Regions from separate parts of the Massilia genomosp. 1 genome, predicted to be linked through region 2. Evidence: predicted binding sites of a transcription regulator. Region 2 holds the regulator's gene; the other holds the start of a gene.
What was found. Region 2 encodes FNR, which switches genes on or off when oxygen is low (the NO sensors DNR and NnrR bind a similar motif). Its sites were predicted from a motif close to TTGATNNNNATCAA; they were not measured.
Positions count from the first base shown of each region.

Region 1: the regulator FNR is predicted to act here: its motif matches at 1,370-1,383, upstream of F1735_RS11545 (CsgE family curli-type amyloid fiber assembly protein).

Region 1 is NZ_WHJF01000024.1:38,206-42,414, reverse strand. Features, by position in the region: gene F1735_RS11555 (hypothetical protein) at 1-585, opposite strand, end outside; gene F1735_RS11550 (hypothetical protein) at 916-1,131, opposite strand; gene F1735_RS11545 (CsgE family curli-type amyloid fiber assembly protein) at 1,481-1,939, shown strand; gene F1735_RS11540 (curli assembly protein CsgF) at 1,980-2,411, shown strand; gene F1735_RS11535 (CsgG/HfaB family protein) at 2,408-3,292, shown strand; gene F1735_RS11530 (curli fiber surface-exposed nucleator CsgB) at 3,289-3,810, shown strand; gene F1735_RS11525 (hypothetical protein) at 3,852-4,209, shown strand, end outside.
Region 2 is NZ_WHJF01000090.1:11,953-16,161, reverse strand. Features, by position in the region: gene F1735_RS37505 (hypothetical protein) at 1-3, shown strand, start outside; gene F1735_RS25580 (DEAD/DEAH box helicase) at 76-1,323, shown strand; gene fnr (fumarate/nitrate reduction transcriptional regulator Fnr) at 1,519-2,286, shown strand; gene F1735_RS25570 (hypothetical protein) at 2,297-2,824, opposite strand; gene F1735_RS36800 (hypothetical protein) at 2,954-3,916, opposite strand; gene F1735_RS25560 (hypothetical protein) at 3,990-4,209, opposite strand, start outside.

The DNA of each region.
Region 1 (4,209 bases), on a different contig from region 2:
CGTGGCGCGCTTGACGTCGATGGCGAACGCGGTGACCTGCAGAGAGCTGCTGATCGGTTGATTATTCGGGAAATTGGTCGGCAAGCTGATGGCGCCGGGTAATTTAGCGACAAAACTTTTGAGGTCGGCGTAGGTGACCGTCAGCGGATTGTCGACCGACACCGGCAGCGAGTAGATACCGTTGGGCAGCTCCCTGAGCGTGAGCGAGGTGCTGCCGATCGTCACCGTGATGGCGAAACCAATATTCCACCACACTTGCAGGCCCCATGCGCTCGGCGTAGTCGGCGCGGTCGCGTTGGCCTGCACCTGGGCCTGGAAATTCTCGCTGTAGTTCTTCGCCGCATCGGCCGAGGGGAAGGTCAGCGGCACACTGTAGTTATTGCCGGCAGCGCTGACGGGAAAGCCGCCGGCAGGCTGGTTGGGCGCCGGCACCGGGGTGGCGGACGGGTTGGCCCGAGAGACGAACTGGATCAGGAAGGCGCCGTTGCCGTCCGTGATCGGGCCGTCCCAGGTGACGTTCAGGATGGCGGAATTGGCGCCGTCGATGGCGCTGCTGATGCCGGTTGGCGTGCTTGCTTGTGTCATGAGAATCTCCTTGAGTGTGGGGCGACGCGGGCGGCGGAACGAGTACCGCTACAAGCTGCTTGAGCAAGCGGCGTGCCAACACAGGCCGGGGCCGCTTGCGGGGCGCGGACGGTCCGCAAGCGCTTGCGGCGACGCGCATTACGCGTCAAGCCAAGGTGCTTCACATGTCAACCCGCGACACAGCCGGACGCTTCACACACACATGGGAAGGTTGCACTTGCCATCTCGCGGCGGGGCAGCGCCGACGACTGGAACATGGCGCCCCGACAAGGTCAACCAGGGCAAGGCGCGCGTCATCAACGCATGCGTTGCACATGCGCCGTCGAATGCTCAGCCAACCGGCTGGCGCCCTTCACGCCACCAGCGGCGCACCAGGGCCTTGGCCTGATGACGGCGCTGCTGCGGCCAGCCATTGTTATTGCCGCTCCCGATCAGCAAGTCGACCAGTTCCTGATCCAGGGGCAGCCCCTGTTCGATCCAGGACACAGCCAGCGGGGGCCGGTAATCGGTATCCCACCTCAGGCCCGCGAGCACCACCTCGCGCACGGCGCTGATCCGCGTTGCATGGCGCGCATCGCCAACACGCGACCATGCGCGCCCAACACACCGGTCCGCTGCCCGCGCTACTTGGATAGCGTCAGTCTCCTCCTCTCCGCAGCGTGATCGCGCCGCCCCTCACGGCGGCGCGATTTTCTTTTGGGACAGATCTTGTCCCGGTCAAATTTCCGCGCGCCAGTATTGATTTTTAGCCAGCCGAAGCGCTTGACATCCCGGCCTTGAATTTTTGACAGCCATCAAAGCCAGCGGGGTCTCGCTCGATAAACTCGACTCTCATCAGCACCGCCGTGGCCGATTTTTCTGGCGACAACACAAGAACAACAAACCGCGAGGTCGTATGCCCGAGACCACCAAGCTACTTGCCCTGTGCGCGCTGTCGCTCGGCTGCATGCTCGGCGCGACAGCCGGGCAAGCTGCGCCGCAAGACGCAAGGGACACGCTGGACCAGGGCCGGCCCGCCCTCGCCTCCGACACCGACAGCGGCGTTGTCACCAGCCAGTCGATCACCGTCGGCGGCCATGATTTCTGCCAGTATTTCATGGCCGCGTGGCGCGAAAAAGAAGGCAGTGAACGCTTCACCCTCGCCATCGTCGAACGCCCGTCGGCACGGCGCGGCAGCGAAGTGCGCATCGACTTCGCCCAGCGGCGCGTGTTCGAAACGCGCCTGCCGGCCGCCCGCGCGGCCATCAAATCGCTCAGCGAAGAGGCCGCCGAACGAACCTGGCAAGCGGTGCTGGAAGCCGACGCCGAGCGCAAGAGCACCCACGACGCCGACCTGGCGCCCGACGAATTCTGACGCTGTCTCCACCGACTCAATCTATGTAAGGAAATCAACCATGCCATGCCCTTCCATTTTTCGCGCAGCCACGCTGTGCCTCGCCGTACTGGCGGGCAGTGCCAGCGCGACCGAACTCGTGTACCAAGCAGTGAACCCCTCGTTTGGCGGCTACCCCGCCAACGGCGCCAACCTGCTGGCCGCCGCAACCGCAACGAGCAAGCACAAGGAAAGCTCGGGCCTGGGCGGTTCTTCTATCTTCGACCAGTCGCCGCTCGCACAGTTCAATCAAACGCTCGAACGCACTGTGCTGAGTCAACTCGCCTCCGCGGCCACCTCCAAATTGCTGGGGCAGGATGGCAAGCTGGTGCCGGGAACTTTTTCCACCGCCAACTTCACCATCACCGTCATCGACCTCGGCGGTGGCATGTTGCGCATCACCACGACCGACAGGTCCACGGGCGCCACCACCACCTTCGAGGTGGCGCAATGAACCCCCGGCGCTGGGCGATCGCCGTCGCGGCCGGAGCGAGCCTGCTGGCCGGTTGCACATTCCGCCATCCGCCATCAGCCGTGACGGCCGGGGCGCAACTGGCGCCCGCCACGCCGGTCACGCGCGACCTGCTGAACCTGCCCGCCCCGAAAGGCAAGGTCGCCGTCGCCGTGTATGGCATCCGCGACCAGACCGGACAGTACAAGCCGTCCCCGGACAGCTCGTTCTCCACCGCCGTGACGCAGGGCGCGTCGTCGATGCTGGTCAAGGCGCTCAAGGAATCGGGCTGGTTCATTCCGGTCGAGCGCGAGAACCTGCAAAACCTGCTTACCGAACGCAAGATCGTGCGCGCGCTGGAAATGCCGCAACCGGCCGACGCGGCGCCGGTGCAGATTGCGCCGCTGCTGGCCGCGTCGCTGCTGATCGAAGGCGGCATTGTTGCCTACGAAAGCAATGTACGCACCGGCGGCGCGGGCGCACGTTTCCTGGGCATTGGCATGAGCACGCAATACCGGGTCGACCAGGTCACGGTGAACCTGCGCAGCATCGATATTCGCGGTGGGCAAGTCTTGCAGAGCGTGTCGACCACAAAAACCATCTACTCCTATGAGATCCATCCGAGCGTCTTCAAGTTCGTGAATGTGAAAAATTTACTGGAGCTGGAAGGCGGGATGACGCGCAACGAGCCGACCCAGCTGTGCGTCAGCGAAGCGCTCGAAGCCGGCGTCGCCCACCTGATCGTCGAGGGCCTGCGCGAAGGCAGCTGGGCGCTGCAGGACGAGTCGCAGTGGAGCAATCCGGTGCTGCAACGTTACCTCGCCGAACGCGCGCCTTTTGCGCCGGCGACCCAGGCCGCCAGCGGCGCGGGAGCGCAGCCATGACAGCGCGGATGACAAGGCGGCTGCGCGCCGCCCTGGCCCTGGCCAGCCTGTGCGCGGCCGGCCTGGCGCGCGCGGGCGACCTGGCGCCGTCCGAACTGGCCGGCGCGGCGCCGCCAGCGCATGCCCTGGCGCTGCGCCAGCAAGGCACCGGCAATAGCGCCACCATCGAGCAGGCCGGGCGGCAGCACGTTTTCGAGGGGGTCCAGGCCGGGGCCGCCCAGCGGATCACGCTGGCGCAGCGCGGCGCGTTGCAGCGCGCCACCCTGCGCCAGGAAGGCAGCGCCAACACCCTGGACTTGCTGCAAAGCGGAGAGGGCAACCACGCCAGCGTCGGCCAGGCGGGGCAGGACAACCAGGCCAGCATCGTGCAGGAGGGCGTCGGCCACCGCGCCGATGTCGACCAGCTCGGCAGCCTGAACACGGCGCGCATCGCGCAATACGGGCGCGAAGGCAACGCGCGGATAAGCCAATCGGGCAGCGGAAAAACTGCCACGCTGATTCAGCACCAGGGGCGCTGAACGCCTCTTGCACCGCCCCTTTCCTCTCCGGGAGCATCTCCATGAAAACCTTTTTCGCGGCGCTCGCCGCCAGCACCAGCCTGTTTTTTCCGGCCCATCCGGCCCATGCCGAGCGCAGCGCCGTCGCCACCCAGAGCGGCAACGCCAATTCCAGCCTGATCCGGCAGGATGCGGAAACGTTCACCAACGCCGGCGTACACCAGCGCGGCAGTGCGAACAGCGGCGCGCTGATGCAGGATGTGGTGTATTACAGCGTGGCGCGGCTCGAGCAGGACGGCATCGCAAACAGCGCGCGGCTCGCGCAAAGCCATACCGGCCATATCCATGTGAGCGCCCTGCAAAGCGGCAGCGCCAACCAGGCCGACATAACTCAGCGGGAAGGTTGCCATTACTCCAGCG
Region 2 (4,209 bases):
TAGGCTTTTGCGCCCCGGCAAGCGCCGGACAGAGTAAACTACGCCCTTGTTCTTTCGCTGCAAGGTCGCTTCCCCATGTCTTTTGATTCCCTCGGTCTGATCGATCCCCTCGTGCGCACGCTGGACGCGCTCGGTTACCGCACGCCCACGCCAGTGCAGGCGCAAGCCATTCCCGCCGTGCTGGCCGGGCGCGACATGATGGCCGCCGCCCAGACCGGCACCGGCAAGACCGCCGGCTTCGCCCTGCCCCTGTTGCAGCGCCTGACCTTGCAGGGCCAGGTCGGCGCCAATGCGGTGCGCGTGCTGGTGCTGGTGCCGACGCGCGAACTGGCCGAGCAGGTGCATGAGAGTTTCCGCGCCTATGGGGCCGGCTTGCCGCTGCGCACCCACGTGGCCTACGGCGGCGTGAGCATCAATCCGCAGATGATGAAGCTGCGCAAGGGACTCGACGTGCTGGTGGCCACTCCCGGCCGCCTGCTCGACCTGTACCGCCAGAACGCGCTCAAGTTCGACCAGCTCGAAACCCTGGTGCTCGATGAAGCCGACCGCATGCTCGACCTGGGGTTTTCGCGCGAACTCGACGCCGTGTTCGCCGCCCTGCCGAAAAAACGCCAGACCCTGCTGTTTTCAGCCACGTTTTCGGACGAGATCCGCGCCCTGGCCGGCAAGCTGCTGAGCGACCCCTTGAGCATCGAGGTCAGCCCGCGCAACAGCACCGTCAAGCGCATCCGCCAGTGGGTCGTGCCGGTCGACAAAAAACGCAAGCCGGAACTGTTCTTGTACCTGCTTAAAAAGCACCGTTGGGGCCAGGTGCTGGTGTTCGTCAAGACGCGCAAGGGCGTGGACCAGCTGGTCGAGACCTTGCAGGCGCAGGGCGTCGCGGCCGATTCGATTCACGGCGACAAGCCGCAACCGGCGCGCCTGCGCGCGCTCGAGCGTTTCAAGGCCGGCGAAGCGAAGATCCTGGTGGCGACCGACGTGGCCGCGCGCGGGCTCGATATCGACGACTTGCCGCAGGTGGTCAATTTCGACCTGCCGATCGTGGCCGAAGACTACATCCATCGCACCGGCCGCACCGGCCGCGCGGGGGCCTCGGGCGAAGCGGTCTCGCTGGTCTGCGCGGATGAGGTGCAATTGCTCGCCGCCATCGAAATTCTGACGAAGCAAACCCTGGAACGCATCGAGGAGCCTGGTTTCTCGCCGGAACACAGGGTACCCCTCACCAACACCGCCGGCGAGGTGCTGAAAAAACCCAAGAAACCCAAGAAAGCCAAGATCAGCGGCGACGTGTCGACGGTCGACGTGCGTTTCCGCCCGCGCTGAGGCCGGCGCCGCACCATGCGCAGGGGTATGGATTGCCTTGTTAAGACATGCACAACGCAAATGCGCAAAATGCATGCCCGGCAGGGAAAACACGCATCTGTATCGGGCAAACAGCCCCATCTGTTCCGGTATTCGCCTGTGCGCCGGAGTCGCTGTGGGGTATCATACGGCTCAAGCCACAAACCGTCAGACCCTATGCCTCAGCCTCTCCCATTCGTTCCGGCAGCCATGCTGAACGTCGCCGCACTCAAGGCAAGCTGCGCAGGATGCAGCATGCATCAGCTGTGCCTACCAATGGGACTCGACAGCGAAGATATCACCCGGCTCGACAACATTATCGGCAAGCGCCGCCGCCTGTTGCGCGACGAACGCCTGTACCAGATGGACGAGCCGTTCCGCAACCTGTACGCGATCCGCTTCGGCCACTTCAAGACCTACCAGGTCAACGCCAACGGCGAGCAGCAGATTACCGGTTTCCAGATGGCCGGCGAACTGCTGGGGATGGACGCCATCAGCGGCGACCGCCACCATTGCGACGCGGTCGCGCTGGAAGACAGCGAAGTGTGCGAAATCCCGTTCGCGCGCCTGGAAGAATTGTTCGGCCAAGTGCCGACCCTGCTGCGCCATTTCCACCGCATCATGAGCCAGGAAATCACGCGCGAGCAAAATGTCATGCTATTGCTGGGAAATATGCGGGCGGAGCAGCGCTTTGCCGTATTCCTGGTCAACCTGTCGGCGCGTTACGCGGCGCGCGGTTACTCGGCCACCAGCTTCCAGCTGCGCATGTCGCGCGAAGATATCGGCAATTACCTGGGGCTGACCATCGAAAGCATCAGCCGCCTGCTGTCGCGCTTTAAAAAGCAGGGCTGGATCAGCGTCGACAAGCGCGAACTGAGCTTGCTCGACCCGGCCATGCTCAAGGCGCTGGCCGCCGGCACCGAGCAGTGCAGCCCGATGGCGTGAGCCGGCCGCGTTACGGGCCGGCGCCACCCTGCGCCGGTGCGCCTGATCCCTCCCGCAGCCAGGCGGCAAGCTCGGCTTCGAGGGTGGCGCTGCCGCTCACGGCCAGCAGCGCGCACTTTGGATGGCCCGTGAAACGCAGCATGACAACCGGCGCGCCCGAAATGGCCATAAACGCCCGCTCCCCGTGTGCCACCTTGAACCAGCCCGAATAGTAGCCGAAGGCGGCAATGCCGTTTCTTTTGGTCGACATCGCCAGGCTGCTCATATCGCCACTGCGCGTGATGACCGCCCCCTGGATGCAGGCGCGCTCGACCCTGAAGGTGTAGAAGGCATGCTTGATGACCAGTGCATCGGCTGTCAGCTCGACCGAGTGACGGATGAACATGCTTGTGCATACAAGCAGCCCCAGCAATGCCGATGCAATCAGCATGCCGCTGACAAAGCCGGTTTCCGTCGCCGTCGGGGTTGTTGTATGCGGGGTCAGGAAATAGAAGCCCGTGGTGAGCAGGAGCGGCACCGCGAACAGCATGCCGATCAAGAAAACTTGCTTGTTGGAAGTTGGAATATCGATGTTTATCATCCGGGTGTTCCATTCTGCCGTGGTTCGAGTTGTTGATTGGACACTAGCGCGACAGTATAGTTCAATGCCAGTGCGCTCAACGGCCTGTCAGGGGGCGTCGGGCACGAGCGGTGTCCACTCCTTGCCATCGAAGACCACGGCGCCATATCTGCCGGCGAACAGCATCACGCCATCTCCCACCGCCAGAACACGCGAACGGTGGCGCGCCTCCGGCGGGACGTCCGCGTCCGCCAGCTTGCCATTCCCGATGGTCCAGAGCCCGTCGTCGGAGTTACACCAGACCTTGTCCGCAAACCACACCATATCGTTGAAGGGCCGTGCCAGCGTCGTTTTTTGAATGAGCTTCCACAAATTCTCGCGCCCGCGCAAAATGCCCCCGCCTTGCAAACCGATGTAGACATAGCCGTCGCCGGCGCAGCAGATCGCCTGGATATGCTGATCGACCCGTACGCGGCACTGGTGCCAGCGCACGCCGTCGAAGCGCCAGACGTCGCCCTTGCCTCCCGCACAGTAGATGTCCCGGGCGCTGAAGCCATCGATGACGTCGAAGCCCTCATCATTCGAGCCGTGAGCGTCTCGCTCCGGTTCCGGCAGCGTGTCCCGGCCTGCCAGGCTTTCCCAGACACCGCACGCGGTCCTGCGGCACACCGCGCGCCAGGGACCCGCTGCGTAGACCAGTCCGTCGATGGTGGCGAGCGCGTTTACGGAGGTAACGAGCGCAGCGGTAGCGCTACCCATCGGGATTGCCGCTTCCATGCCGCGTTGACCGCTGCCGAGGACGGCGACGCCGCCACGCGCGCCGACCATGACCGCCTGCTCCAGCGGCTGGCGCGCAACGGCCAGAAAAGGCCAAGCGAATCCCGTGTATTCCTTGTAATCGATTTCTCCGGTATCGGTGAAGACATTCACCATCCGCTTGTTCGGTTCTTCCACGGCAAAGTCGTCCACTGCTTCGATACAAGCAAACGAAAAGGCATGCTTGCTGCGCACCGCACAGTCGTGCAGATAGAAATCGCCGAAGGCGGCGTCCCAGTTTTTCTCGCTGATCATCCTTGCCGTCCCGGTTGCGTCCAGGCGAGCATGATAGCCGAGCCACGGGCGAGCTGTCAGGACGGTGCCGTTGCTAGAACGGCGGATGCGGATCGTCCGGCACCACCACCAGATAATAGGTCAGCATGCTGGCCAGCGCGCAAAAAATCCAGAAGAAGAAAAAGCCGATCGTGTACACCGCCATCGGCGTCAAGGCCAATTGCCCCATGTGCAGTTCTTCGCGCGGATCGAACATCGCAAAGAAACAGCCTTCGGCCAGCATCGCCGCCAGGAAGGCGGGCCACAGTACTTTC